Regions from separate parts of the Comamonas sp. GW821-FHT11H03 genome, predicted to be linked through region 1. Evidence: predicted binding sites of a transcription regulator. Region 1 holds the regulator's gene; each other region holds the start of a gene.

What was found. The regulator FNR, encoded in region 1, switches genes on or off when oxygen is low (the NO sensors DNR and NnrR bind a similar motif). The targets are predictions, from matches to a motif close to TTGATNNNNATCAA.
Region 2: the regulator FNR is predicted to act here: its motif matches at 864-877, upstream of AC1RTQ_RS09080 (PHA/PHB synthase family protein).
Region 3: the regulator FNR is predicted to act here: its motif matches at 1,322-1,335, upstream of cydD (thiol reductant ABC exporter subunit CydD).

Annotation. Positions count from the first base shown of each region.
Region 1 is NZ_JBXARF010000005.1:271,783-273,979, forward strand. It holds gene AC1RTQ_RS13665 (FixH family protein) at 45-350, shown strand; gene AC1RTQ_RS13670 (hypothetical protein) at 608-871, shown strand; gene fnr (fumarate/nitrate reduction transcriptional regulator Fnr) at 935-1,657, opposite strand; gene hemN (oxygen-independent coproporphyrinogen III oxidase) at 1,925-2,197, shown strand, end outside.
Region 2 is NZ_JBXARF010000003.1:155,741-157,937, reverse strand. It holds gene AC1RTQ_RS09080 (PHA/PHB synthase family protein) at 1-713, opposite strand, end outside; gene AC1RTQ_RS09075 (hypothetical protein) at 918-1,232, shown strand; gene AC1RTQ_RS09070 (purine nucleoside phosphorylase YfiH/LACC1 family protein) at 1,149-2,066, opposite strand; gene maiA (maleylacetoacetate isomerase) at 2,077-2,197, opposite strand, start outside.
Region 3 is NZ_JBXARF010000013.1:108,357-110,553, forward strand. It holds gene cydD (thiol reductant ABC exporter subunit CydD) at 1-1,219, opposite strand, end outside; gene AC1RTQ_RS22795 (NAD(P)H-dependent flavin oxidoreductase) at 1,460-2,197, opposite strand, start outside.

The DNA of each region.
Region 1 (2,197 bases):
CCCTATGTGCCTGGGTGGCCAGAATTTTGTAAAGAGGTTTCATCATGTCGGCAGCACAAGCCAAGGTCTCGCAAACGGCCAGGATCACCCACCCCGAGGACGGCAAGTCCTGGTGGAAGTTTGCCCATGTCTGGCTCATCATCGCCGGCCCGGTGATCGTGGTGATTGCCGGCTTTGTCACCGCATACATCGCACTGAGCAGGCCCGATCCCGTGATTGACCCTGACTACTACCGCCATGGCATTGAAATCAACCAACGCCTGAGCGAAAGTGAAAAAAGCATGGCCCCTGCAGTCACCGGCCGCAATCATGCGGCCACTCCAGTCAAGGACCATCCTCTGGATCGCTGAGCGCTCCGGTGCTTGCTCCGCCAAGGTCGCTTTTGCGGCCTTTTTTGTTGCCAATATCAAAATCAGAGCATGTTGCGCATGCTCCGTCTAACGTTGATGCAGAAGTAAATGGTTTTTCATTATCCGGATGGCGCAAGGTGCTACTGAAAAGAGAGTGATTCAGGGTTTCCCGCCATGGTGCATGCCCGCAGTCCTGCGTGAGCGGTCATCACCTTTGTGCAAAATATGGTCAAGCCCACAGCCCAAGGAGAATCAGGATGGATGCTCGACGCTGGATGTGGATTGTCTGGCCGGCCTTTCTGGCGGCGGCAATCATGGAGATGGTGGTTTTTGCCTTTGTGGACCCGCTGGATCTGCACTGGCTTGGTTCCCCCCTGGGCTGGTCGCGCCAGGCCATCTATACGGTCGCCTTTTTTGCCTTCTGGGTCGTGACCCTGATAGGAGGAGCGATGACGGTGATGCTGGGGCGCTCCGTCAGCGATCTCAATGGAGGCATCGTTTCCGAGCCTCTGCCCGAGTAATTCGCCCAGATAAAAAAGCCCGCTGTCCGCGGGCTTTGTCTTGAGAGCGTCTGCTGACTCGGCTCAGCTCTGGCATTGCTGGCTGTTGACGATGCGTTTGAGCGCCTCGGTATCCAGAATGCGCAGGTGGCGCTGCCTGACTTCCACAATGCCTTCCTCTGCAAATTTGGAGAAAGTGCGGCTCACGGTCTCGAGCTTGAGGCCCAGGTAACTGCCGATTTCTTCGCGCGTCATGCGCAGCACCAGCTCCGACTTGGAAAAGCCGCGTGCCGACAGACGCTGGACCAGGTTCAACACAAAAGCCGCCAGGCGCTCTTCGGCACGCATGCTGCCCAGCAGCAGCATCACGCCATGCTCGCGCACGATTTCGCGGCTCATGACCTTGTGCACATGGTTCTGCAGCGCCGTGACCTCGCGCGAGAGCTGCTCCAGTTTGTCAAACGGCATGACACAGACCTCGGCGTCTTCCAGGGCCACGGCATCACAAGTGTGGTGGTCGTTGACGATACCGTCCAGACCAATGATTTCGCCCGCCATCTGAAAGCCTGTGACCTGATCGCGACCGTCTTCGGTCGCCACGCTGGTCTTGAAGAAGCCGGTTCGAATGGCATACAGAGAGGTGAACTCTTCGCCATTGCGAAACAGCAGCCCACCGCGCTTGATCTTGCGGCGCGTGGCCACAACCTCTTCAATGCGCTCCATTTGTTCATCGTCCAGGCCCATGGGCATGCACAGTTCACGCAGATTGCAGTTGGAGCAGGATGCTTTGATGGTCTGAAGATTCATGGGCTTTTGCTACCGCGCAGACAGACACACAGTGGAGAGTCGCGCTGGTCATTGACCTCGTGGTTGAAGATGAGATGGATCAAATTGTCGCAGCACTTGCCTTGAGGTCTCTTGATTTTCATCAAGGACAGGATGATTGCCTTGGGGCACATTGCCAGTATTCGTTCCAAAACATGCGCTTTTGCCTATTTGGGGCATGATTTTCAGGATCTGATTTCCATTGAAATATGCTCCATGCAGAGTGTGGGCGCACCCTAACTCCCAGTTATGACCGCAGTCACGCCTGAGTTGCTGAGCCGCTTTGATATCCCCGGCCCACGCTACACATCGTTCCCAACAGCCGACCGTTTTGTTGAGGCTTTTGGTGCAGACGACTACATACTGGCACTCAAGCAGCGCAAGACGCATTCTGGCTCGCGCGCTTTGCCGCTGTCCGTTTATGTGCATGTGCCGTTCTGTGAGTCGCTTTGCTATTACTGCGCCTGCAACAAGATCGTGACCAAGCATCATGAAAAGGCTGCCGAGTATCTGGACTACTTG
Region 2 (2,197 bases), on a different contig from region 1:
TATTCGATGAGCTGGAACAGCTCGTTCTCGAAAACCACCGCGCCTTCGGTGGTCGCCACGTTCTTGCCCACGGTGAACAGGCTCTCGTCGGTCATGGAGACATGACCCTGGCGCATGTCGGCCAGCAGATTGGCAATGCCCTGAGCCAGGCTCTCGCCCTTGGTTTCCACGACCTTGTTGAGCGCATCGGCGTTCAGCGCCAGAAAATTGCTGGGCGCCATGGCCGCCACCCATTGCTCGACCGCAAAACGCACGCGATTGCGTGTTTTCTCATCACCCTGCACCGCTTCGGCCATACCGGTCAGCATGCGACTGCCCAGCAGGTAGTTGGCTGCAGCCATCGATGCAACGGGATTGGCGCTCCATTCGGGCTTGGCGAAGCGCTTGTCCTTGGCCAGCAGGTCCTGAACCTGCTTGGCATCCGCCAGCGACTGCACGGACTGCAGGTATTCCTGCTGCAACCCCTGCAGCTTGGGAGCATCGAACTGAACCGTCTGAGCCGAGCCGGCCGCCACCTGGGGCATGGCCGATTGCATAGCCTCCATGATGGAAGCCCAGGGGTTGGGTGCAGCGCCCAGACCCGGAATGGCGCTGAGCCCCATGGGAGCACCGGACTGCATCTGCTGAAGCGTCTGGAGGCTCTTGCCCCACTGCTCCTGCCAGAATTGTTGAATGGATTGGCCAGCCTGGCCCCAGCTCGGGTCAAAATTCATGCTTACATCCTAGTCAAGGCAAGCGACCGGCGATCTCAGGGTCTGGGGACGCTTGCGGAATCTGCAATACGGCTCACACGGCGGCATTGTCACCTATGTGCCAGGCAGTTCCGACAAGAAGCGACTTCATTTCGCCGTTATGAAGCTGTTTTGACACAAAACAACCCGGAGCCAGAATGCTTTCTGGCCCATTACAGAAGCTCCATGTACCTTATTGCCATTGCCTGGATGTACGTTGTCGTGATGATGACGATCGCCGAGGCCGTCAGCCCCGGCGGCACCCTGCTGGGTGCATTTTTCACCTTTGTGCTCTATGGTCTGCTGCCGCTTTCCATCGTGCTCTACATACTGGGCACGCCGGCCAGAAAGCGCCGCCTCAAAGCCCGACAGGAACAGGAAGCACTAGCTGCAAAACAAGCGCCCCCCAGCCCAGGCTCAGGCGTCGCGCCAGATGCTGGCAGCCAGCCGCCCGCTGCCGCCCAGACGGACGGCGTCGCGCCGGTGCGAGAAGAAACGTGATGCATTGCTGACCGTGCACCAGGGCAGACTGCCATCGTTGCCGAAGATTGCAGCAATGCCCAATGCAGCAAGCCGCAGACGTGCCAGCTGCGCCAGATCGGCCAGATATTTGGTGCTGCTGCCCGCTACAGGCACAAAGTGTCGTGCCGCATCGGCGTCATGCGCCATGAAGATATCGCGCACCTCGGAGCCCACCTCAAAGGACTCGGGACCTATGCACGGGCCTAGCCAGGCCTGGGTGCGAGCGGCAATGCGGGACGGCTTCATGTCGGCCGCTGAAAGCGATTGCTGCGCCTGTACTTTGCGGGAAAAAGACTCGAAAAGCATCTCCAGCACACCGCCGGGCAACGGCCCCTCGGACGGCTGTCTGCCGGGCGGCATGCCGGCCAAACCGCGCCAGCCCGCATGGGCCGCGCCCACGACCAGCCCCGAATCATGGGCCAGCAACACGGGCAGACAGTCCGCCACCATGACGGTGCAGACCACGCCAGCATCGTCGGTCACACACGCGTCGAAAGCTGCACCATTGGACTCGAGCACATTGCCGGCATCCAGCTCCAGCACATCCACGCCATGCACCTGCTGCAGGAACGCCGTGCAGGCACCGGGGGTGCGGGCCTGCAGCGCCGCGTTGAACAGTTCACGGTTGCGGCTCACGTGTGCGGGGTTGTCGCTCACATGGTCGCCCAGGTTCATGCTGCCCCAGGGTGCCTGACTGACGCCGCCCTCGCGCGAGGTGCAGATGGCATGCACGCCGGGCAGAGCCGGCCAGTCCGGAACCAGCCAGGAGTCGGGCCAGAGCTCCGGCGGACCCGGCCGATAGGTCTCGCTCATGGCACCCTCTTCACTCTGCATCCGGACAGGCCGAAGGATGGGCCAGTTGAAAGGCAGGCAAGGCGTGGCAGCGCGCTGCCACGTCCATCAGGCGCGGCAGCGCATCGAGACTCACATTGAAGCGCTGGGCG
Region 3 (2,197 bases), on a different contig from region 1:
TCTGCGCCAGCAACACGGACTTGCCGCTGCCGCTGGGACTCCACAGCGCCACATGCTCTCCAGCCTCTATCTGCAAAGACAGGGGGGCGAGCCGGGAGTCGCTGCCCGGCGCCTGAACCTCAAGGTCGGTAATGCAGACGGACACAGGCCGGACAGGCGATAAGGCTGCCTTTACCGGAAGCACCGGATCGACGAGATGCTGTGCACCGACAATCTGCACGGACTGAGCCTGCATGCTCTGCAAGGTCTGCAGTGCTGCCTCGCCGGCGGCCCTGTCATGCCAGACGGCCGAGAGATCGCGCAGCGGCTCGAAGAATGCCGGTGCCAGCAGCAGCACGAACATGGCCTGACCCAGACCGAGCTTGCCGCCCCAGGCGCCGAAATTCAGCGTGCCCAGCAGGTGAAAGCCTATGTAGACGGCCACCATGGCTACGCCCAGCGCCGAGAAAAGCTCCAGCACCGCAGAAGACAGAAAGGCAATGCGCAGCACGCGCATGGTGCGGGTGCGCAGGTCTTCGGCATGGTCACGCAGCCGCTGGCCCGTCAGCTCAACGGCATGCAGAGCACGCAGCGTGCTCAGGCCGCGCAGGCGGTCCAGCAAGAACGCGTTCATATGGCCCAGTTGCAGCATCTGCTCTTCGCTGGCCGCCTTGGCACGCCAGCCCACGATCGCCATGAAGAGCGGAATCAGCGGCGCGGCAACCATTAAAATTAGAGCCGCTACCCATGACTGCAAGGCCACGGCAGCCAGAATCACCAATGGCAGCAGACGCACACGCCACATCGCGCTCTGGTAACGCGCCAGCCACGGAACAATGGCCTCGGCCTGCTCGGCCATGGCGCTGGCGGCCTGACCCGAGGCTGGTCGGCTTTTGTCCAGCGGCGATGCCTGAGCCAGCGACTGCGCCACCCGTGCGCGCAAGCTGCTGAGCTGCGCGCGCGCTGCACGGTTGGCCAGCATGCCGCCATGACCTTCTGCCCAAGCTCGCAGCAAGCCCAGCAACAACACGCCCGCCGCCATGGGCCAGACGGCCGCCATGCCCTGACCATTGGCCATGAGTTGCACAGCCCAGGCCAGCAAGGCTGCCTGCGGCAGCCATATCAGCCCGGCAAACACCTGCCACACAGCACCCGCGCTGGGGCGACGGATGACGCTCGCCAACTGGGCATGTGCTGTATCGGTCCGATTGTCGGAGGAGGAAGAAGGGGTGTGTTGCATTTCTCAATTTTCAGTATTTACTGAAATTAACGGAATACTACTCTTCTTTTGACAATCATCATGACTTGATATGCAAAAGCCAATTGCAGGACCAGGCCTACATTGATACGCATCAATTCCGATGTGATTTAACAAGGGTTAACCCTTGATAAAGTCGTGCTTGAGCAACATCAAGCGAGCAAGCTGCCCATAAAAAACGGCGTCCGAAGACGCCGTTGGCACCAAAGATAGTGAACTGCCTCAGGCAACCAGCAGGCTTGCCTTGGCGTCGGCGTACTCACGCTTGAGGCGAGCCACCAGCTCCGCCGTGGACTGCACCTTGTCAATGACACCGATGCCCTGGCCGCAGCCCCAGATATCCTTCCAGGCCTTTTGCGCACCGCCGCCAAAGTTCATCTTGCTGGGGTCGGATTCAGGCAGGTTTTCCGGATCCAGACCGGCCGCACGAATCGAAGGCGCCAGATAGTTGCCATGCACGCCTGTGAACAGATTGCTGTAGACCACGTCGTCGGAGTTGCCCTCGACGATCGCCTGCTTGTAGGCTTCGACGGCGCGCGCCTCGTCCGTGGCAATGAAGGCCGATCCGATATAGGCAAAGTCCGCACCCATAGCCTGGGCCGCCAGAATCGAGCCACCCGTGGCAATCGAGCCGGACAGCGCCAGAGGACCGTCAAACCATTGGCGAATTTCCTGCACCAGGGCAAATGGACTCTTCACACCCGCATGGCCGCCAGCACCGGCTGCCACGGCGATCAGGCCATCGGCACCTTTTTCAATGGCCTTGCGCGCAAACTTGTTGTTGATGATGTCGTGCAGCACCACACCGCCCCAGCTATGCACGGCCTGATTCACATCTTCACGCGCGCCCAGGCTGGTGATGATGATGGGCACCTTGTACTTGGCGCAGACTTGCATGTCGTGCTCAAGACGGTCATTGCTCTTGTGCACGATCTGATTAATGGCGAATGGTGCCGAAGG